DNA from 3 places in the Bacillus sp. DU-106 genome. Region 3 is predicted to be linked to each of the others. Evidence: a T-box and tRNA genes for the amino acid it is inferred to sense, from the RefSeq annotation. Region 3 holds a T-box; the other regions hold tRNA genes.

Region 1 (7,536 bases), 1.4 Mb from region 3:
ATGGAGCGAAGTCTTTGATTCCCCGCTGCCAAGAAAAGCTTCTAGCGAGATAAAAGGTGCCTGTACCGCAAACCGACACAGGTAGGCGAGGAGAGAATCCTAAGGTGTGCGAGAGAACTCTGGTTAAGGAACTCGGCAAAATGACCCCGTAACTTCGGGAGAAGGGGTGCTTTCTTAACGGAAAGCCGCAGTGAATAGGCCCAAGCGACTGTTTAGCAAAAACACAGCTCTCTGCGAAGCCGTAAGGCGAAGTATAGGGGGTGACACCTGCCCGGTGCTGGAAGGTTAAGGAGAGGGGTTAGCGTAAGCGAAGCTCTGAACTGAAGCCCCAGTAAACGGCGGCCGTAACTATAACGGTCCTAAGGTAGCGAAATTCCTTGTCGGGTAAGTTCCGACCCGCACGAAAGGTGTAACGATTTGGGCACTGTCTCAACCAGAGACTCGGTGAAATTATAGTACCTGTGAAGATGCAGGTTACCCGCGACAGGACGGAAAGACCCCGTGGAGCTTTACTGTAGCCTGATATTGAATTTTGGTACAGTTTGTACAGGATAGGCGGGAGCCATTGAAACCGGAGCGCTAGCTTCGGTGGAGGCGCTGGTGGGATACCGCCCTGACTGTATTGAAATTCTAACCTACGGGTCTTATCGACCCGGGAGACAGTGTCAGGTGGGCAGTTTGACTGGGGCGGTCGCCTCCTAAAGTGTAACGGAGGCGCCCAAAGGTTCCCTCAGAATGGTTGGAAATCATTCGTAGAGTGCAAAGGCATAAGGGAGCTTGACTGCGAGACCTACAAGTCGAGCAGGGACGAAAGTCGGGCTTAGTGATCCGGTGGTTCCGCATGGAAGGGCCATCGCTCAACGGATAAAAGCTACCCCGGGGATAACAGGCTTATCTCCCCCAAGAGTCCACATCGACGGGGAGGTTTGGCACCTCGATGTCGGCTCATCGCATCCTGGGGCTGTAGTCGGTCCCAAGGGTTGGGCTGTTCGCCCATTAAAGCGGTACGCGAGCTGGGTTCAGAACGTCGTGAGACAGTTCGGTCCCTATCCGTCGTGGGCGTAGGAAATTTGAGAGGAGCTGTCCTTAGTACGAGAGGACCGGGATGGACGCACCGCTGGTGTACCAGTTGTTCTGCCAAGGGCATAGCTGGGTAGCTATGTGCGGAAGGGATAAGTGCTGAAAGCATCTAAGCATGAAGCCCCCCTCAAGATGAGATTTCCCATAGCGTAAGCTAGTAAGATCCCTGAAAGATGATCAGGTTGATAGGTTCGAGGTGGAAGCATGGTGACATGTGGAGCTGACGAATACTAATAGATCGAGGACTTAACCATATAATATGTAGCAATGTTATCTAGTTTTGAGAGAACATAAAAAACTTGTTGACTTTTAAAGTAAATAAGTTATAATAATGATTGTCTCAAAAGAATAATGTCTGGTAATGATGGCAGAGAGGTCACACCCGTTCCCATACCGAACACGGAAGTTAAGCTCTCTAGCGCCGATGGTAGTTGGGACCTTGTCCCTGTGAGAGTAGGACGTTGCCAGGCAATATTATTCCGCAGTAGCTCAGCGGTAGAGCTATCGGCTGTTAACCGATCGGTCGTAGGTTCGATTCCTACCTGCGGAGCCATTGGAGAGCTGTCCGAGTTGGCCGAAGGAGCACGATTGGAAATCGTGTATACGTCACAAGCGTATCAAGGGTTCGAATCCCTTGCTCTCCGCCATAGGATTTATAATATTTGGCCCGTTGGTCAAGTGGTTAAGACACCGCCCTTTCACGGCGGTAACACGGGTTCGAATCCCGTACGGGTCACCACTTTGGAGGATTAGCTCAGCTGGGAGAGCACCTGCCTTACAAGCAGGGGGTCGGCGGTTCGATCCCGTCATCCTCCACCATATAAATTTTATATGAATAGTATTATCGCGGGGTGGAGCAGCACGGTAGCTCGTCGGGCTCATAACCCGAAGGTCGCAGGTTCAAATCCTGTCCCCGCAACCAAATGGTCCCGTGGTGTAGTGGTTAACATGCCTGCCTGTCACGCAGGAGATCGCCGGTTCGACCCCGGTCGGGACCGCCATTTTAATAAGGCTCGGTAGCTCAGTCGGTAGAGCAGAGGACTGAAAATCCTCGTGTCGGCGGTTCGATTCCGTCCCGAGCCACCATTTATTTTAATAAAATACGCCGGCTTAGCTCAATTGGTAGAGCAACTGACTTGTAATCAGTAGGTTGGGGGTTCAAGTCCTCTAGCCGGCACCATGTAAGTTTCGGAGGGGTAGCGAAGTGGCTAAACGCGGCGGACTGTAAATCCGCTCCTTCGGGTTCGGCAGTTCGAATCTGCCCCCCTCCACCATTTACATAGGGGCATAGTTTAAAGGTAGAACTGAGGTCTCCAAAACCTCCAGTGTGGGTTCGATTCCTACTGCCCCTGCCAAATATATTTACACAACATGGCGGTTGTGGCGAAGTGGTTAACGCACCGGATTGTGGCTCCGGCATTCGTGGGTTCGATTCCCATCAGTCGCCCCATTTTTATTTTAAAAATTACAAATAATCTAATGGATACTTACATATAATTAAGTAAGAATTCGATGGGCTATAGCCAAGCGGTAAGGCAACGGACTTTGACTCCGTCATGCGCTGGTTCGAATCCAGCTAGCCCAGCCATTTTTGCGGAAGTAGTTCAGTGGTAGAATACAACCTTGCCAAGGTTGGGGTCGCGGGTTCGAATCCCGTCTTCCGCTCCAATAAAATTTAATATGGCGGCATAGCCAAGTGGTAAGGCAGAGGTCTGCAAAACCTTTATCACCGGTTCAAATCCGGTTGCCGCCTTTTCTTTTGTGCCGATGTGGCGGAATTGGCAGACGCGCACGACTCAAAATCGTGTTCCTTCGGGAGTGTCGGTTCGACCCCGACCATCGGTATCATGAACGGCGTAATAAAAGACTCTACACCAAATGTGTAGAGTCTTTTTATGTTTTCATCATACTATAAAATAAGCAAAAATGGTGTGTTGGTGAAATGGTTATAAATGATTAAGGTAAACTTATTCATTTAGTACATGCGATACAGTTGGGGAAAGCTACAAAACAATAAAGGGATAAATTTTTATCCCTTTATATAATTTCATTATTTTATAGAGAATTTCTCCAACCTGGTGACATGAAGTTAAATCCGACGCCACCAGTAGATATTAGTACATGATCAGCTGTTAATTTCGTAATTTCTAAGAACTTCTTTTCAAACTCTTCTCTGTTGTATTTGTACATAGTTGAGTGGCATGACCACATGTGCGTTGAAGTACTCAACCAGTCTCCTAATTCCTTTAATTCAGGAAACGACTCAAATCGAATTGGTTCATCTAATTTCATGAATCTCACTTGATAGATAGTTGGGTTTAACTTCTCTCCTATTCCTTTAAAAGCATGTGATTTTTTGTCTTTGGAATGTGTCATAATTCACCCTCCATCTTTTCTTCAAATTTTTTCCTATTTTTATTATACAACAATAGAAAACAATTATGGGAATAATATGGAAATCTTTATTGGCAATATAAAAAGACTGTAACAGAAATGTTAGAGTCTTTTTGTTAAATTATACTATGTGCTTCTAAAATTCGTAATAAACGTAGGAATTCATGTATAATATAACTTGTCGAAAGAACAAAATGATAGTGATTTATATTATGTCTGTAATATGAATCAAAAATGAACTTTTTATATTTCTTTTAAAAATGTGTTGAACACACATTATATTTCATATTAATATTTTTATGTAGATTTAAAACGGGAAAGAGAGTGGAAAGTATGGGCCGTAAATGGAACAATATTAAAGACAAAAAAGCATCAAAAGATGCAAATACAAGCCGTATATACGCGAAATTTGGGCGTGAAATTTATGTGGCAGCAAAACAAGGCGAGCCAGATCCAGAATCAAACCAAGCACTAAGAGTTGTATTAGAGCGTGCGAAAACATACAATGTTCCAAGAACAATTATTGATCGTGCAGTTGAAAAAGCAAAAGGCGGTTCAGAAGAAAATTATGACGAGCTTCGTTATGAAGGATTCGGACCAAATGGAGCTATGGTTATTGTAGATACACTTACAAATAACGTAAACCGTACTGCAGCAGATGTACGAGCTGCATTTAGCAAAAATAGTGGTAATATGGGTGTGAACGGTTCTGTAGCTTACATGTTTGATGCGACAGCTGTTATCGGCCTTGAAGGTAAAACATCAGATGAAGTTCTTGAAATTTTAATGGAAGCAGATGTAGATGCACGTGACATTCTAGAAGAAGAAGATTCTGTTATCGTGTATGCTGAACCAGATCAATTTCATGCAGTACAATCTGCACTTAAAGGTGCTGGCGTTGAGGAGTTTACAGTTGCAGAATTAACAATGCTTGCACAAAGTGATGTAACACTTCCTGAAGATGCTCAAGCACAATTTGAGAAAATGGTTGATGCATTAGAAGATTTAGAAGATGTTCAACAAGTTTATCACAACGTAGACTTAGGAGAGTAATACGATAGATGACCCTTTTCGCTTAGCGGATAGGGTCTTTTTTATGAAGTTAATTAAGGTGATGAAGTATTAAAGGTATTTTGTTGTAGGTAGGGAATATGATTATAGGGATATATAAAATATTCATTATCTCTAGGAGGCTTAATATGGAACATAAGACACCAAAGCATATCGTTGCTGTAGCCGGTTATTTAACAAATGGAAAAAATGAAGTGTTATTAACAAAAGTGCACTGGCGAGCTGATACGTGGGAGTTGCCAGGAGGACAGGTAGAAGAAGGCGAAGCGCTCGATCAAGCTGTCTGTAGGGAAATAAAAGAGGAAACAGGGTTAACGGTGAAGCCTATCGGAATTACAGGCGTTTATTATAATACTTCTATGCATATTCTAGCTGTTGTTTTTAAAGTAGCATATATAAGTGGTGAAATAAAAATTCAACCTGAAGAAATACAAGAGGCTAAATTTGTTGAGTTAAATGAAGAGAACATAGATGAGTATATAACGCGTCCTCATATGAAATCCAGAACGCTTGATGCAATGAGAGCAACACATTTTATTCCGTATGAAACGTGGGAAGTACAGCCGTATAATTTAATAGGAAGATTGTAAAGAAAAGAGTAGCCGATTTGAGATACATTCGAATCACTACTCTTTTTTTGTATACTGTTTAAGAAAAAGGTCAAAATAATAGTAGCACTAGTATTGATTTTGAGAACGTTTGTTCTGTATAATAAATCTATATGTTATATACATTTAGATTACTAGATAGTCAAAAGTATATATATTTGTAGATGATATAATTAAAGTGTAAAGTGAAAATATAATAGTCTTAAGGGTTTCTCTTTTATTGGTTATTCGTACTTTAACATAACCTATATTCAATATTTCAGATGAATAGTAGATAAAAAAAGACTGTGATACAATACTTTTTTATCCCACTATTTGCTAGGCAGTAAGCTTGATTAATGAGGACCGATTAAAGTTTCACTTTATACCTTACAATGATGTAAGGTACGTGTAAGAGAAATCGATGGGATATTTTTTTACAACAATGTATTCTTAAAGTAAGAGTTATATGCTGTGTGGAAAAGAGGTGTTCAAGATGAAAGAACGAGTATTATCTAGGGTGAACTATCATCAAAAAGTTGCATTAAATCCAATGACTAAACTTTTTTATAAAGCCATTATATTATTATTATTGTTAAGTTGTACGTTATTATTCATTGGAAATGTAATGATTGAGAAAAGTGATATTAGTAAATTACATGTACCGGCTAAGTTAGAGGTGCCAGAATCATTAACACATGCATTTATTGCGACAGAAGATAAAAGATTTTATCATCATAACGGTTTAGATTATATAGCAATTATTAGGGCCTCTGTTGAGAATATAAAGGCTGGTGGTGTCGTGCAAGGAGGAAGCACAATTACACAGCAGCTATCTAAAAATGCCTTTTTAACGAATGAACGTACATTTTCTCGGAAGTGGAAAGAGATTTTTTATACGAAAAAAATTGAACGCACATTTACGAAGGATGAAATATTAAAATTATATGTAAGTAATATTTATTATGGAGAAGGAGCATGGGGAATTGAAAAAGCAGCAAACCTTTACTTCGGTAAAAAGGTGAACCAATTAACGTTGGCTGAAAGTGCAATGATGGCTGCTGTAGTAAAAGCACCTGCTTATTACTCACCTGCCCAAAATTATGATAAAGCAGTAGAGAGACGTAATGTCGTTTTGAGACTAATGGAGAAAGAAGGCTATATAAGCCATGATGAGTATGTTCAAGCAGTTAGTGAGAAATTGGTAATTCGTCATGATATAAAAATAGAGCAGTCGATGTTAAATAGCGCGCGTAAAAAAGCAGTAAGTTAAGAGAAGTTCCTACAGAGGAGCTTCTTTTTTTGAATAAATTGTGACAAATTGTGACACAATATCGTCACAATTATTGTGTTTTTGTAATTTATGTGAGCGTGTTCATTGCGTGACGTATATAAGTGTTGATATTATGTGTATTGTGTACAATGCTGTATACAGAATATGAATTTAAAGAGGAATGTATATGAAATCAAATAAACTCATGGCTCTTGGTATAGTTTTTTCTATCGCAGTATTGATTGTAATTGGAACAATTGCGTATAGCATCATAAATGACAAAAAAGATAAAGGGAATGAGATGTTTGCTTATTCTACGCAACAATCTTTAGGGAAAGATGATGCTCCAGTTAAGGTAGTTGAATTTGGAGACTTTAAATGTCCTGCTTGTCGTACTTGGGATGTAACAGTATTACCTCGATTAAAAGAAGAGTATATTGATAAAGGCAAAGTGCAGTTATACTTTATTAACTTCCCATTTATCGGAAAAGACTCAGATTTAGGTGCAGCAGCTGGTGAAGCAATTTATAAACAAGATAAAGATTCATTCTGGATTTTCTATGATGAGATTTATCAAAATCAAAAGAAAGATACGGAAGAATGGATTACAGAAGATTTGCTTCTTAGCATTGTGAAAGAGAAACTTCCAAAAGTTGATGTAGAGCAATTTAAGAAAGATTTACACAGTAAAGACATTAAAGAAAAAGTAAGTAAAGATTCAGATCGTGCTCAAAAATTAAAAGTTCAAGGTGCTCCTTCTGTATATGTAAACGGAAATCTTGCAAATCCTGATTTTGATAGTATGAAGAAGGCAATTGATAAAGAATTGAAAAAGTGATGAGGTCTCTCATCACTTTTTCGACTTTTTTCGATAAAATTCTTGCCTCTACTTTTTTTACATGCTATACTATTTTACATAAGTTATTCTAATATCTTATATGTAATTCATATTTGCGGGTGTAGTTTAGTGGTAAAACAAGAGCCTTCCAAGCTCTGGTCGAGAGTTCGATTCTCTTCACCCGCTCCAAATTTTATTAAAAGTTTTTCTATAAATTGTGATCAACGCAGTGTTTCGTTTCCGAGATAAACGAGGCATTGCGTTTTTTAATGTTTGAAAAATATAATTACATG
Region 2 (7,536 bases), 280 kb from region 3:
GAAGGGCCATCGCTCAACGGATAAAAGCTACCCCGGGGATAACAGGCTTATCTCCCCCAAGAGTCCACATCGACGGGGAGGTTTGGCACCTCGATGTCGGCTCATCGCATCCTGGGGCTGTAGTCGGTCCCAAGGGTTGGGCTGTTCGCCCATTAAAGCGGTACGCGAGCTGGGTTCAGAACGTCGTGAGACAGTTCGGTCCCTATCCGTCGTGGGCGTAGGAAATTTGAGAGGAGCTGTCCTTAGTACGAGAGGACCGGGATGGACGCACCGCTGGTGTACCAGTTGTTCTGCCAAGGGCATAGCTGGGTAGCTATGTGCGGAAGGGATAAGTGCTGAAAGCATCTAAGCATGAAGCCCCCCTCAAGATGAGATTTCCCATAGCGTAAGCTAGTAAGATCCCTGAAAGATGATCAGGTTGATAGGTTCGAGGTGGAAGCATGGTGACATGTGGAGCTGACGAATACTAATAGATCGAGGACTTAACCATATAATATGAAGCAATGTTATCTAGTTTTGAAAGAATATAAAAAACTTGTTGACTTTCAAAAGTAAATGAGTTACAATAATTCTTGTCTTAAATGAATATAGTCTGGTAATGATGGCAGAGAGGTCACACCCGTTCCCATACCGAACACGGAAGTTAAGCTCTCTAGCGCCGATGGTAGTTGGGACCTTGTCCCTGTGAGAGTAGGACGTTGCCAGGCAAATGGAGGATTAGCTCAGCTGGGAGAGCACCTGCCTTACAAGCAGGGGGTCGGCGGTTCGATCCCGTCATCCTCCACCATTTAGCCGACTTAGCTCAATTGGTAGAGCAACTGACTTGTAATCAGTAGGTTGGGGGTTCAAGTCCTCTAGTCGGCACCAGAAATCATGGCGGTTGTGGCGAAGTGGTTAACGCACCGGATTGTGGCTCCGGCATTCGTGGGTTCGATTCCCATCAGTCGCCCCATTTTTCTTAAATAAATTAATATGCGGGTGTGGCGGAATTGGCAGACGCACCAGACTTAGGATCTGGCGCCTTTGGCGTGGGGGTTCGACTCCCTTCACCCGCACTTTTAATTAAATAACTCATACATGTCTTGCGGAAGTAGTTCAGTGGTAGAATACAACCTTGCCAAGGTTGGGGTCGCGGGTTCGAATCCCGTCTTCCGCTCCAATTTTCAATATGACATGCCGGGGTGGCGGAACAGGCAGACGCACAGGACTTAAAATCCTGCGGTGGGTGACCACCGTGCGGGTTCGACCCCCGCCCTCGGCACCATATGCGCCCGTAGCTCAATTGGATAGAGCGTTTGACTACGGATCAAGAGGTTAGGGGTTCGACTCCTCTCGGGCGCGCTTTTATTAACGGGAAGTGGCTCAGCTTGGTAGAGCACCTGGTTTGGGACCAGGGGGTCGCAGGTTCAAATCCTGTCTTCCCGATATTCCTAAAAAACATGGGGCCTTAGCTCAGCTGGGAGAGCGCCTGCCTTGCACGCAGGAGGTCAGCGGTTCGATCCCGCTAGGCTCCACTTATATTAATATCATTTATGGCGGTGTAGCTCAGCTGGCTAGAGCGTACGGTTCATACCCGTGAGGTCGGGGGTTCGATCCCCTCCGCCGCTACCATAAAGGACCTTTAGCTCAGCTGGTTAGAGCAGACGGCTCATAACCGTCCGGTCGTAGGTTCGAGTCCTACAAGGTCCACCATTAGACGTATATATCTCGGAGGTATACCCAAGTTCGGCTGAAGGGATCGGTCTTGAAAACCGACAGGCGGCGAGAGTCGCGCGGGGGTTCGAATCCCTCTACCTCCTCCATTTTTTCTAAAGTAAATATTTTATCATCGCGGGGTGGAGCAGCACGGTAGCTCGTCGGGCTCATAACCCGAAGGTCGCAGGTTCAAATCCTGTCCCCGCAACCAAATGGTCCCGTGGTGTAGTGGTTAACATGCCTGCCTGTCACGCAGGAGATCGCCGGTTCGACCCCGGTCGGGACCGCCATTTTTACATAAAGGCTCGGTAGCTCAGTCGGTAGAGCAGAGGACTGAAAATCCTCGTGTCGGCGGTTCGATTCCGTCCCGAGCCACCATTTTGAAAACGCAAGCCGACTTAGCTCAATTGGTAGAGCAACTGACTTGTAATCAGTAGGTTGGGGGTTCAAGTCCTCTAGTCGGCACCACTTTCAAAATGAGCCATTAGCTCAGTTGGTAGAGCATCTGACTTTTAATCAGAGGGTCGAAGGTTCGAGTCCTTCATGGCTCACCATTTACAATTTAATGCGGGTGTAGTTTAGTGGTAAAACAAGAGCCTTCCAAGCTCTGGTCGAGAGTTCGATTCTCTTCACCCGCTTTTCAATTATGGGCCTATAGCTCAGCTGGTTAGAGCGCACGCCTGATAAGCGTGAGGTCGATGGTTCGAGTCCATTTAGGCCCACCATAATTGTTCCGCAGTAGCTCAGTGGTAGAGCTATCGGCTGTTAACCGATCGGTCGTAGGTTCGAGTCCTACCTGCGGAGCCATATTTATAGAGAAGTACCCAAGTGGCTCAAGGGGCTCCCCTGCTAAGGGAGTAGATCGCGAACGCGGTGCGAGGGTTCGAATCCCTTCTTCTCTGCCAGAACTGGCCCGTTGGTCAAGTGGTTAAGACACCGCCCTTTCACGGCGGTAACACGGGTTCGAATCCCGTACGGGTCATACTAAAAGAGATAGCATAATCTGCTATCTCTTTTTTGTTGTATAAAAATGGACTTTGGATAGTCTGCTTTTTTATGCAATAGAAGAAATATGAAGTATTCGCTGTTGCAGTTGGGTACATAGAGAGCCGTAAATACAATCATGTTAATTATTTGGACCTGTATGAATATGAAGGAATTAACTTCAACTTGAACTTTTACCCCAGCTGTATGGCTGTAGCCTCCTACACTTGGAGAAACCGATGAAAATGCATCTGGGAGCTACTGTGGAAAATAAATAATATATAGAAGAAGCTGCTTTCTCTCAATAGCTGTGATCTACTGAAGACAGCTTTTTTATGTTGTCAGTATTGTCGGTAAGTCGATATATTGCAAAAATCGCTGATATAATTTGAGTTACGATCGATAAATTTTAATAATCGCTGATATATTTGGAGTTACGGTCGATATATTCTAAAAATCGCCGGTATAATTTCACTTACCGACAAAAACCACAAGAAAATCCCTTTCACAATCTAAAGAAAACGCCTCCATTGAAATGGATTCCACACCTATTCCAATAACTTTACACTCTATGTGAAAAAGTTCACAAATAGGTCATAATTTGTGAAGTAATTCACAATAATACGTGCTACAATATGAATGTAAAGAAGTTAAACAACATTAAATTAGTATTTTAATTAATTACTTAAACAATCATAAAAAAATATATGTGAACAATAGAGAGGGGAAATTACCATGAAAAAAGGTATCAATCGTGTAGTATTAGTAGGAACAGGAGCTGTAGGTTGTAGTTACGCTTACTCAATGATCAACCAAGGTGTAGCTGAAGAATTCGTATTAGTAGATGTTAATGAAGCAAAAGCAGAAGGGGAAGCAATGGACTTAAGCCATGCGGTACCATTCTCTCCATCACCAACAAAAGTTTGGAGCGGTAGCTATGCAGATTGTAAAGATGCAGATTTAGTTGTTATCACTGCTGGGTTACCACAAAAGCCAGGTGAAACTCGTTTAGACTTAGTTGAGAAAAATACAAAGATCTTTAAACAAATCGTTCGAGGCATTATGGATAGCGGATTCGATGGAATCTTCTTAATCGCAACTAACCCAGTTGATATTTTAACTTACGTAACTTGGAAAGAATCTGGTTTACCGAAAGAGCGCGTAATCGGTTCTGGTACTACTTTAGACTCTGCTCGTTTCCGTTACATGTTAGGTGACTACTTAGATGTAGATCCACGTAACGTTCATGCTTACATCGTTGGTGAACACGGTGACACTGAACTTCCAGTATGGAGCCACGCTACTATCGGTGTACAAAAATTAGAAACAATCTTAGCTAACAACGAACAGTACAAACAAGAAGACTTAGACAAAATCTTCGAAAACGTACGTGATGCAGCTTACCATATCATCGAGCGTAAAGGTGCAACTTACTACGGAATCGGTATGTCACTACTTCGTGTAACTAAAGCAATCTTAAACAACGAGAACAGCGTATTAACTGTATCTGCATACCTTGAAGGTCAATACGGCGAGAAAGATGCTTACGTAGGTGTTCCAGCTGTAATTAACCGCGAAGGTGTACGTGAAATTGTAGAACTTGAGCTAAATGAAGATGAAAAAGCGAAGTTCGCTCATTCTGTAAAAGTATTAAAAGAAACAATGGCACCAGTACTATAATAATTGCTAAATAGTTCAGGGTGGGAAACTGCTTCTTACCTCTGAACTTATATAATTTAATATAAATTCCTTTTCCGGTTTCCCTTGTATATCCCCAATATACCCCTTTTGCTGGATAAGGGTCGTTTATAGAAAAAGAGCACTCTATTTTACGTAGAGTGCTCTTTATTATTCCGCTATTTGCCGGGCAGTAAAACCTCAATTGATTAAAGTTTCACTTTATTATTTTTTAGGCGTTAATCCTAATTTCTTTAAAATATCTGCCAGTGTACCGCTTTTTGATTTTTCTACAGGTGTTTGTGATTTAGATGCATCTGGCCCTTTTTTCAAGAAGTTCTTTTCAACGAAGCGAATATCTTTTTCGTCGACAATACCATCTTTATTAAGATCTCCGTCTTTTACAGTTAGTCCTTTTTTACCATAGTTGCTAGCAATAATTTCAGCATCTTTAATATCGATTACTTTATCACCATTTACATCGCCGGCAAGGTTTTCGTCAGGTCTTGCATAATAATATTGGCCAAGCAACTTACCGTCTTTTTCAGTACCAAGTTTCGTTGTTAGGCGGCTTGTTAAATGTCCTGGCACCTCTACATATAAGTTATAGTCGCGTTTATTAACTGGAAGTCCATTTAGTTTGAAGTATCCGTATTTATCTAGTGAGCCTTCAAACTTATGACGGTAAGAATCAGTCGCATATACTTTTACGCCAAGCTTTGTATAATCGAACTTTTCATCTAAATATCCGCGTTCATTTAAGAATGCACCAGGTTTAATATTTCCTTCTACTAATGAGTTTAAGGACATAACTGAGAATGTTTGATCTTGAAGTACACGCATTCTATTTGGTTCTGATTCACCTTGTTTCCAGTAAACAAAAATTGGTGATTCTAATTGAGCGTTTGCTTCATAAAACTCATCATTTTCTACTTTGAACGTTACATCAATGAACGGGAAATCACCATCTAATCCAGCAAAATTTTTGTCATCGATAGCTCCGCCAACTGTAACAGAGCCTGCCTCTAGTTTCGGTTCATTTACTTTTGCGGTTACCCCTTTTTGGGAAAGTAGCTTTTCAAAAGCAGGATTAAATTTCGCATTTGCAAATTTGAAGTTCTTCTCTAGGAAGTTTACATTAAATTGCCCAGCAACAAATTGTTTTACGTGTTTCGCGTTTAGTGTTACTGTGAACTCGTCATTTTTATATAATTCTTTTTTATCGTAACTAGTTTTTGCATATTGAGCACCTTGCGGGATAAACCAGTAGTTATTTACACCGTTTGGATAGTCAGGACCTGCAGTTGCATAATCGAAAATATATACGCCTGTGTTCATTGGACCTTCCGTTCTGAAGGAGTCAGGTGTAATGCCAACTTTAAAGTCGCCATTTGCATTAATCGGTAAAAACTTATGCAAGTATGGAGAATAGTCATAGTACATAACGCCATTCGCTTCTTGCGTAATGTTTAATCCTTTTCCTTTTAAGTAATCAACGTTTGAATCGTATACATTTCCTTTAATCCATAGTGCTTTTTTGCCATCTTCTACTGTATAATTTTCTTCATTTAACTCGTAAATACCAGGTTTTAATCCAGTTAATTTCACTTCTGGTGGTGTATTATCAATTACAACATAATCACCTTTTACACGTGCTTTCCCAGCCTTATCATAACCGACAAACTCAATTGTGTAGTCTCCTTCTGGTAAGTTGATTTTCTCATTACCGATTGGTTTTGCAGGATCATTTGTAAAAGGATACACTTTTCCATTAAAGAATGAATCTAAGTAGTAATACACATCAGTTTTTAGGCCACTCGTGTTTAATGTTCCAATGAAGCCAAGAGCTTTATTTGTTTTGGAATCTTTTACGATAAGATCTAACGTTTCAAGTTCGCTGTTTAATTGGAATGCTCCGTGAACATACGATTCACCGTATGGATTGAATTTAGATGTATCAGTTGAAATTGCTTTTCTTGATAGTATTGCATTTTCAATACCAGGCTCTGATACACGAATAGAGAATGGGATTTGATATGTTTCTTCTTTATTTTTTGTGTTCGTAATATGAATGTACCCTTCATATCGGCCTTGTTTCACACCGGCTGGAACATTAATTTTTGCTTCAATTTCACCTGTTTTGCCAGCATCAAGAGTAATTGTTTCTGGAGCAGAGATTTTTACACCGTTTGCGACAGCATCGTTAATAGTAGACGATGCTGGTGTATAAGAAATTTCTGTTTTAAATTCTTTTTTCTCTTGTTTATTATGATTAGTTACTTTTATATTTCGTTTTTGTTCAAGAGCTTCACCGTCTTTTTGATAAAACTTACCGAATGCAATAGATCCAGTTTCTTCGGGTACTTCAATTACTTCATCATTTACAACAGTTTGTGTCGTATCTAATACTTTAAAGCTTGTTTCTGTACGAACGGCGTTGTAAGCATCTACTCGCCCAGCTCCAACTTCATATACGGAATATTTTTCTTTTAAATCATTAGCTGTGTTCATAAGAGACGCTTTTACATCGAACGGAGAGTAGTCTGGGTGTTCTTGTAAAATTAGAGCAGCAACGCCAGCGATATGAGGAGAAGCCATAGATGTTCCTTGCATACGCTCATAGGAAACAGCGTAGTTTTCACCCTCTTGCGGGTCGTTAATATATTCAGGAACTGTTGAAAGGATAGCGACACCAGGCGCTGTAATATCAGGCTTAATATCATCATTTGCTGTAACAGGACCGCGTGAGCTAAAGTCTGCAAGATGATCGCCTTCTGTTTGAATGTAATTAATTTCATCGAGAGTTAAGGAGGTGCTACCTTGTTCGATTTGAGCTTTTAGTTTTTCACCTTCTTCTTTCGTTAGGCGGAATGCTGGAATGTATTTTGTACTTTCGCCAACGTAGAAAGGAATTTCTCCATCCACATTGTTATAAATAATAACGGCTTTTGCACCTGCTTGTTTTGCATTAGCAATTTTTTCATCAAATGACAGTGTACCGCGTGCAACGAGAGCGATTTTTCCTTTTACATCTTTTTTACTAAACTCGTCAGGCGTACCAATTCCTACATATTCAATAGGTAAAGTTTGTCCCTTGAAATCTTCTATTTTATCAGTGAAGTTTTTGCCGAATAGAATTAGGTTAGGAAATTGTAATTGTCCAGCATGACCTGATAGTTT
Region 3 (7,536 bases):
AATAGAAGAGAATGAACGCTCTTTGAGGTGAGAAAATGGAGCATATTCAAAATTCATTTGCAAAATTAATGGAAAATGAAAACTTTAAAAATAGATATGAAGTATTAAAGGCAGAAGTAATGGCGCATCCGCGTGTGAAAGAATTTATAGATGAACATAAGGGTGAAGTAACGACTTCTATGATTGAGCGCAGTCTTGTGAAGTTATATGAATATATTGGACAAAGTGTAGGTTGCGTGGATTGTCCGGATTTAGGCTCATGTAAAAATATGCTACAAGGGTACGAGCCAAAGCTTGTTATTCAAGGGAAGATGATTGATATTCAATACGATCGCTGCGTTAGAAAAGTAGCGCATGACGAGAGAAAGAAATATGAAAAACTTGTTCAAAGTGTATATATGCCAACGGATATTTTACAGGCAACTATGGAAAACTTAGATCCTTCTGATTTAAATGCACGTATCGATGCGATTGGTGCAGCGAATGAATTTTTAAGTACATATGAACCAGGTAAAAAAGCACAAGGTTTATATTTGTACGGTAAATTTGGTGTAGGAAAAACGTATTTGTTAGGAGCAATAGCGAACGAGCTTGCTCGAAAGAAAATAAGTTCGATGCTCGTATACTTCCCGGAATTTTTACGTGAAATTAAAAGTTCAATTCAAGATAATTCGATTGGTGAGAAGATTGATGCGGTTAAACGCGTACAAGTTTTAATGTTAGATGATATCGGGGCAGAAGCGATGTCAAGCTTTGTCCGTGACGATGTACTCGGTGCAATCTTACAATTCCGTATGTTAGAAAACTTACCGACGTTCTTTACGTCTAATTTTGATTTTAAACAACTGGAACACCATTTAACGTATACGCAGCGTGGTGAGGCTGAAGAAATGAAAGCAGCACGTATTATGGAAAGAATTAAATATTTAGCGAAACCAATTCCAATTGGTGGGAAAAACCGTCGTCATAAGTAAAAGAGTAAGCTTCTCAGCTTGCTCTTTTTTTGTATTATAGTGATATTTTCTTTTCGAATATGAGATCGAAATATTCAGGTTGTCCAGAACTGCCAAACGTAGGGGCAACAATCTGTACGAACCTCCAGCCATCTCTAGCATGTTCTTGAATAATTTCTTGGTAGTCTTCAGCTGGTTTTGAGCGAGTGAACCCCCAATGTAATTCGACTTTTACGAATTTATATTCAAACATTCAGATACCCCCTTTTATTGATAAGTAAAGTATACAATAAAAATTCATAGTAGCTTGTATCATTTTTTTCTCCCTCCCTTAATATATATAAAATTAGCAAGCCATATTGAGTGGATTTTCTAACGATAGGAAATGTGATTCTACTAAGAGTGAAATTCACGCGGGACGGACTCTTATAGGATTTGTAACGTATAGATACAGTCCTTTAGAGCGGGGATAAAAGGGGGGACAAAAGTGATTGAAATTTGCTTCGAAGAAAAAAATGATGCTATGCACGTATATAGACAATTGCTGAAAAGAGCGGAAGTGTTATATAAGGAAACGAGTGTGTATTTACAGGAACAAAAAGTGGTGATTCACATACCAGTACGTGAATCGAATTATATTGAAAAAATCTTATTGCCAGTGATGGTGTATTTCATTGTGAATGTGAAACAAAATGAGTGGATTTATACGATTTTAAAAGAAAAGTTTTTTTATGAAGAACAAGAAGAGTGTCATCAAATATTGCACATGGCACATGAGATTTTAAAGGGAAGAAGAAAAGGTGTAGCTCAGGATTTAACGCGTAACGCATTTGAGTCATATATTAAGTCTTCTTTAAATAATTGGCTTTGTGATCCGCTCTCATTCTCGTTTTCATCATATATCCGTTTTCGTCTTCGTACATATAGGGAAATGGTGGCTAAACTTGCGGAAGTGGCAATTGATGAATATAAGATGGAGCAAGAATACCAAATGTTCATTGAGACGCTTCGGCAACAAGTAAGTAGCCGTAAATCACGTTTGTCTTGCGTGCATCTTATTTTTGATGAAAGCTTTATCTTTTATGATGATAAAGGTAGACGTTTAAAACAGGAGAAGTTGGTCCAATATATAGATGAGGAATTATTAAAGCAAAATGATGTATATATTGATACGAAAGTAATTGCGCCGCTTCTTTCTATTTCGCCTAAAAAGATTTATTTATATACGAAAGAACAAGACCATAATATGATTATTACTTTGCGAAATGTGTTCCAAGAACGGGTCCAATTACATGGATTACATGATTTTGAGCGCAATGTGAAAAATTTAAAAAATAAAGGTAACGCCCTTGATTTTCTAAGTTTTTGAGCATATAATTACCTACATAAATGAAATATATTGAAATGTCATGATGAGGACATGAGTAGTTTTCTACGATTTTCAGAGAGGGAAGCCTTAGGGTGTGAGCTTCCTAGTACGGGATTATTACTTACCACCTCTAAACTTTAGCAGTGAACGGTTTTTCTAGTAATTGCTAACGGACAACACCGTTATGTTGAACTTGAGCAATTAACAATTATGTTAATTGGAACAAGGGTGGAACCACGAATTCAACACTCGTCCCTTTTTACGGGATGAGTGTTTTTTATTTTGAGAAAAAGAGGAGTGACCAGTGATGGCAGATGTAGTTAAAATTACTTTCCCTGATGGAGCTGTGAAGGAGTTTCCAAAAGGCGTAACAACTGAAGAAATCGCAGCTTCTATTAGCCCAGGCTTAAAGAAAAAAGCTGTAGCTGGAAAATTAAACGATGAGATGATCGATCTTGTTACACCAATCGAAGAAGATGGTGCAGTTTCTATCATTACATTAGATTCTGAAGATGGCCTATATATTTTACGCCATTCAACAGCCCACCTTTTAGCACAAGCGTTAAAACGTTTATATAAAGATGTTAAGGTTGAGCTCGGCATTGGTCCAGTAATTGAAAATGGCTTCTACTACGATATTGATATGGAAGAAGCAATTACAGTTGAAGACTTCAAGAAAATCGAAAAAGAAATGCAAAAAATCGTGAACGAGAACTTAGAAATCGTTCGTCATGAAGTACCACGTGCAGAAGCAATTCGTCGCTTTGAAGAAATCGGCGATGAGTTAAAATTAGATTTAATTAACGATCTTCCAGAAGATGCAGTTATTTCAATCTATGAGCAAGGCGAATTCTTCGACCTTTGTCGTGGTGTTCACCTTCCATCTACAGGGAAAATTAAAGTGTTTAAATTATTAAGCGTTGCAGGTGCTTACTGGCGCGGCGATAGCAATAATAAAATGCTACAACGTATTTACGGTACTGCATTCGTTAAAAAAGCGGAATTAGATGAGCACTTACGTATGCTTGAAGAAGCGAAAGAGCGCGATCACCGTAAATTAGGTAAAGAATTAAAACTATTTACTAATAGCCAAAAAGTAGGACAAGGTTTACCACTTTGGTTACCAAAGGGTGCAACAATTCGTCGTATTATCGAGCGTTATATCGTTGATAAAGAAGCAAGCTTAGGCTATGATCACGTATATACTCCAGTACTAGGAAGCAGAGAGCTTTATGAAACTTCTGGTCACTGGAACCACTACCGTGATGGCATGTTCCCATCAATGGAAATGGATAACGAAGAATTAGTTCTTCGTCCAATGAACTGTCCTCATCATATGATGGTTTATAAAAATGATATTCACAGCTACCGTGAATTACCAATCCGTATTGCGGAACTTGGAACAATGCACCGTTATGAAATGTCAGGTGCGTTATCTGGATTACAACGTGTACGCGGAATGACTTTAAACGATGCGCATATTTTCGTTCGTCCAGATCAAATTAAAGAAGAGTTAAAACGTGTTGTAAACTTAACTCTAGAAGTGTACAAAGATTTCGGTTTAGAGAACTACTCATTCCGTCTATCTTACCGCGACCCAGCAGATACTAAAAAGTATTATGCGGATGATGAGATGTGGGAAAAAGCACAAGGTATGTTAAAAGAAGCTATGGATGAAATGGGTCTTGATTACTATGAAGCTGAAGGTGAAGCGGCATTCTACGGTCCAAAACTTGACGTTCAAGTTCGTACTGCTCTTGGAAAAGACGAAACACTTTCAACTGTACAATTAGACTTCTTGCTTCCAGAACGCTTTGAATTATCATACGTTGGTGAAGACGGTAAACAACATCGTCCAGTTGTAATTCACCGTGGTGTTGTATCAACTATGGAACGTTTTGTAGCCTTCTTAATTGAAGAATACAAAGGTGCATTCCCAACGTGGTTAGCTCCAGTTCAAGTACAAGTAATTCCAGTTTCTCCGCAAGTACATTTAGACTATGCGAAGAAAGTACAAGACGAATTGCGTCGTGCTGGTATCCGTGTTGAATTAGACACTCGTGAAGAGAAGATCGGTTACAAAATCCGTGAAGCACAAATGCAAAAAATTCCGTACATGCTTGTAGTAGGTGACAATGAAGTAACTGAAAACGGCGTAAACGTACGTAAATATGGTGAACAAAAATCAGAAACAATCGCATTAGATGCTTTTGTTGACATGATTAAAGTAGAAGGAAAACGATAAGAAAAAGCCGCGGTATACCGCGGCTTTTTTATGTAATATACTTGAGGAAAATTAGAAAAAATAACCATGTAACACTTATCATAAAAAAGTATTGCAAGTATGTTAGTTGTTTGTTACAATATTTCTTGTTGTTAGTAAAACACATCGCGTCTTCTTGACAGACGTCATGTCCTATGATAAACTCATCAAGGATAATAGAATATTGTTTTGTGGAACAAGTAGAAGCACCCGCTTCTCACCTGATGGACGCATTCGCAGTTAACAGGTAAATGTATTTCTTACTTAAGATTTTACAAGTGTGGGTGTCGTATGCCCGCACTTTTTTTGTTCGGGTTCTATGACTACAAAATATGTTCTGAGAAAACCTTGGAGGTGGCTTACTATTAGCAAGGATATGATGATTAACGAGCAAATTCGTGCACGTGAAGTACGTTTAGTTGGCGCAAATGGCGATCAACTTGGAATCAAGTCTCGTAATGACGCTTTAGACTTAGCTGCAAATCTTAATCTTGATTTAGTATTAGTTGCTCCAAATGCGAAACCGCCAGTATGCCGCATTATGGACTACGGTAAATTCCGCTTTGAGCAACAGAAGAAAGAAAAAGAGCAGCGCAAAAATCAAAAAGTAATTAGCATGAAAGAAGTTCGTTTAAGTCCAACAATTGATGAACACGACTTTAACACAAAACTTCGTAATGCTATCAAGTTTTTAGAGAAAGGCGACAAGGTTAAAGCATCAATTCGCTTTAAAGGACGTGCCATTACTCATAAAGAAATCGGTCAACGTGTTTTAGATCGCTTCTCAGAAGCTTGTGCTGAAGTTAGCACAGTTGAATCTAAGCCTAAAATGGAAGGACGCAGTATGTTCTTAGTTTTAGCACCGAAAAACGATAAGTAATAGATAGAGGAGGAAATACCTATGCCTAAACAAAAAACTCATCGCGGCGCTGCAAAGCGTTTCAAAAAGACTGGATCAGGTAAACTGAAACGTTCTCACGCTTACACAAGCCATTTATTCGCTAACAAATCTACAAAAGCTAAACGTAAACTACGTAAAGCTGGTGTAGTAAGCGCTGGTGACTTCAAACGCATTCGTCAAATGCTTGACAACTTAAAATAAGTTCGGCTGATATATAGAACAATTAGGAGGTAATATTATGCCAAGAGTAAAAGGTGGTACAGTTACTCGTCAACGTCGTAAAAAAGTAATTAAATTAGCAAAAGGTTACTACGGTTCAAAAAATACATTATTCAAGGTTGCTAACCAACAGGTTATGAAATCTCTAATGTATGCATTCCGTGACCGCCGTCAAAAGAAACGTGACTTCCGTAAATTATGGATTACACGTATCAACGCAGCAGCTCGTATGAATGGTCTTTCTTACAGCCGCTTAATGCACGGTCTTAAAAATGCTGGCATCGAAGTTAACCGCAAGATGCTTGCTGACTTAGCTGTTCATGACGAAAAAGCTTTCGCTGAATTAGCAACAGTTGCAAAAAACAACATTAACTAATTAATTAGTTGAAACCTTAGAAGAATTTTCTTCTAAGGTTTTTTTATTTGTATTCAAATAGAAGTTAGAAGTGAAAGAAATTCTAAAGATTAACGGCTATGTTGTTATCAATATGACAAAATCAATATAAAAGTTATAGCAGTATAGAAGAATATACATATGAAGTCAGGAGAATACTCCTGGCTTTTTTCAATTCTGCTCGTTTGGAAAGAAGAGTATCTTTCCTAGCTGAAACGACACTGCTATAATGGAAAGATGATATGGAACTTTCATCAGATGAACAATTTAAGAGCGATGACTGAAACGTATTTGTAAATTAAGGACAAGCTATTTTATAAAGAGTTAGATAGCTGACTTATTCATAAGAACTGAAACATAATAATGAACTTTGAGATGAAACAACATTGTTGCGTAAAATGCGATGTTGGAGGAGGACAATAGAATGGACTTACTACAACTATTTAAATTACAAAAAGAATTAGATGACCGTATTGCAAAAGAACATGACTTACAACCGAAAAAATTGTTAAAAGAAAAAATGTTAGCTCTTCTTGTAGAAATTGGAGAACTTGCAAATGAAACACGTTGTTTTAAATATTGGAGCAACAAACCGGCATCAGAACGTGAAGTAATATTAGAAGAATACGTAGATGGTTTGCATTTTATTTTATCAATCGGAATTGATTTAGGTATTGATAAAAACTTCCTATTCTATAAATGTGCACAGACGAATAAAACACAAGTGGAAATTTTCTTAGACACATATGCGAAAGTAATTCGTTTTACAGATCAACCATCTATTACAAACTATATTGAATTATTTACGAGCTATCTTCGACTTGGACAAGCACTTGAATTTGAACAAGAAGAGATTGAAAAAGCATATTTAGATAAAAATGAAGTAAATCATCAGCGTCAAACACAAGGATACTAATTTAATTTTTGAATATTTCAATTTAATTATTGTATAATGAATTGACTGAAGAAAAAGGAGGGTGTTGGCAATGACAAAATTAGACGCGACATTGACAATGCTAAAAGAATTAACAGATGCACGTGGTATTGCTGGTAATGAGCGTGAACCACGTGAAGTAATGAAGAAATATATTGAGCCGTTTGCGGACGAACTTTCTACTGATAATTTAGGGAGTTTAGTTGCGAAAAAAGTAGGGGAAGAAAACGGCCCGAAAATTATGGTTGCAGGTCATTTAGATGAAGTTGGATTTATGATTACACAAATCGATGACAAAGGTTTCCTTCGCTTCCAAACGGTTGGTGGCTGGTGGTCACAAGTTATGCTTGCGCAACGCGTGACGATTGTAACGCGTAAAGGAGATGTAACAGGTGTAATTGGTTCAAAACCACCGCACATTTTACCTCCAGAAGCTCGTAAAAAGCCAGTTGAAATTAAAGACATGTTCATCGATATCGGTGCTTCTAGCCAAGAAGAAGCGA

What was found. The T-box of region 3 lies ahead of thrS (threonine--tRNA ligase). A T-box ahead of a tRNA ligase gene usually reads a tRNA of that ligase, here a tRNA-Thr.
Region 1: it has a tRNA-Thr gene. The T-box ahead of thrS (threonine--tRNA ligase) is inferred to sense a tRNA for this amino acid. The anticodon was not compared.
Region 2: it has a tRNA-Thr gene. The T-box ahead of thrS (threonine--tRNA ligase) is inferred to sense a tRNA for this amino acid. The anticodon was not compared.

Annotation. Positions count from the first base shown of each region.
Region 1 covers NZ_CP026607.1:523,485-531,020, forward strand. The annotation lists rRNA gene C3Y97_RS02745 (23S ribosomal RNA) at 1-1,334, shown strand, start outside; rRNA gene rrf (5S ribosomal RNA) at 1,435-1,550, shown strand; tRNA gene C3Y97_RS02755 (tRNA-Asn) at 1,559-1,633, shown strand; tRNA gene C3Y97_RS02760 (tRNA-Ser) at 1,636-1,727, shown strand; tRNA gene C3Y97_RS02765 (tRNA-Glu) at 1,745-1,819, shown strand; tRNA gene C3Y97_RS02770 (tRNA-Val) at 1,824-1,899, shown strand; tRNA gene C3Y97_RS02775 (tRNA-Met) at 1,926-2,002, shown strand; tRNA gene C3Y97_RS02780 (tRNA-Asp) at 2,006-2,081, shown strand; tRNA gene C3Y97_RS02785 (tRNA-Phe) at 2,091-2,166, shown strand; tRNA gene C3Y97_RS02790 (tRNA-Thr) at 2,185-2,260, shown strand; tRNA gene C3Y97_RS02795 (tRNA-Tyr) at 2,271-2,354, shown strand; tRNA gene C3Y97_RS02800 (tRNA-Trp) at 2,362-2,435, shown strand; tRNA gene C3Y97_RS02805 (tRNA-His) at 2,455-2,530, shown strand; tRNA gene C3Y97_RS02810 (tRNA-Gln) at 2,594-2,668, shown strand; tRNA gene C3Y97_RS02815 (tRNA-Gly) at 2,674-2,748, shown strand; tRNA gene C3Y97_RS02820 (tRNA-Cys) at 2,763-2,833, shown strand; tRNA gene C3Y97_RS02825 (tRNA-Leu) at 2,844-2,925, shown strand; gene C3Y97_RS02830 (DUF3884 family protein) at 3,136-3,456, opposite strand; gene C3Y97_RS02835 (YebC/PmpR family DNA-binding transcriptional regulator) at 3,808-4,527, shown strand; gene C3Y97_RS02840 (NUDIX hydrolase) at 4,674-5,135, shown strand; gene C3Y97_RS02845 (transglycosylase domain-containing protein) at 5,629-6,405, shown strand; gene C3Y97_RS02850 (DsbA family protein) at 6,593-7,243, shown strand; tRNA gene C3Y97_RS02855 (tRNA-Gly) at 7,359-7,432, shown strand.
Region 2 covers NZ_CP026607.1:4,826,638-4,834,173, reverse strand. The annotation lists rRNA gene C3Y97_RS24770 (23S ribosomal RNA) at 1-490, shown strand, start outside; rRNA gene rrf (5S ribosomal RNA) at 592-707, shown strand; tRNA gene C3Y97_RS24760 (tRNA-Val) at 712-787, shown strand; tRNA gene C3Y97_RS24755 (tRNA-Thr) at 792-867, shown strand; tRNA gene C3Y97_RS24750 (tRNA-His) at 877-952, shown strand; tRNA gene C3Y97_RS24745 (tRNA-Leu) at 975-1,055, shown strand; tRNA gene C3Y97_RS24740 (tRNA-Gly) at 1,085-1,159, shown strand; tRNA gene C3Y97_RS24735 (tRNA-Leu) at 1,176-1,264, shown strand; tRNA gene C3Y97_RS24730 (tRNA-Arg) at 1,268-1,341, shown strand; tRNA gene C3Y97_RS24725 (tRNA-Pro) at 1,352-1,425, shown strand; tRNA gene C3Y97_RS24720 (tRNA-Ala) at 1,442-1,514, shown strand; tRNA gene C3Y97_RS24715 (tRNA-Met) at 1,535-1,611, shown strand; tRNA gene C3Y97_RS24710 (tRNA-Ile) at 1,616-1,692, shown strand; tRNA gene C3Y97_RS24705 (tRNA-Ser) at 1,710-1,802, shown strand; tRNA gene C3Y97_RS24700 (tRNA-Met) at 1,830-1,906, shown strand; tRNA gene C3Y97_RS24695 (tRNA-Asp) at 1,910-1,985, shown strand; tRNA gene C3Y97_RS24690 (tRNA-Phe) at 1,998-2,073, shown strand; tRNA gene C3Y97_RS24685 (tRNA-Thr) at 2,088-2,163, shown strand; tRNA gene C3Y97_RS24680 (tRNA-Lys) at 2,174-2,249, shown strand; tRNA gene C3Y97_RS24675 (tRNA-Gly) at 2,263-2,333, shown strand; tRNA gene C3Y97_RS24670 (tRNA-Ile) at 2,344-2,420, shown strand; tRNA gene C3Y97_RS24665 (tRNA-Asn) at 2,428-2,502, shown strand; tRNA gene C3Y97_RS24660 (tRNA-Ser) at 2,510-2,600, shown strand; tRNA gene C3Y97_RS24655 (tRNA-Glu) at 2,606-2,677, shown strand; gene C3Y97_RS24650 (L-lactate dehydrogenase) at 3,415-4,359, shown strand; gene C3Y97_RS24640 (S8 family serine peptidase) at 4,582-7,536, opposite strand, start outside.
Region 3 covers NZ_CP026607.1:4,544,440-4,551,975, reverse strand. The annotation lists gene C3Y97_RS23145 (replication initiation and membrane attachment family protein) at 1-2, shown strand, start outside; gene dnaI (primosomal protein DnaI) at 36-974, shown strand; gene C3Y97_RS23135 (DUF4177 domain-containing protein) at 1,009-1,206, opposite strand; gene ytxC (putative sporulation protein YtxC) at 1,441-2,322, shown strand; T-box leader at 2,354-2,582, shown strand; gene thrS (threonine--tRNA ligase) at 2,630-4,567, shown strand; ribosomal protein L20 leader region at 4,778-4,898, shown strand; gene infC (translation initiation factor IF-3) at 4,962-5,465, shown strand; gene rpmI (50S ribosomal protein L35) at 5,487-5,687, shown strand; gene rplT (50S ribosomal protein L20) at 5,725-6,081, shown strand; gene C3Y97_RS23105 (dUTP diphosphatase) at 6,524-7,015, shown strand; gene C3Y97_RS23100 (M42 family metallopeptidase) at 7,086-7,536, shown strand, end outside.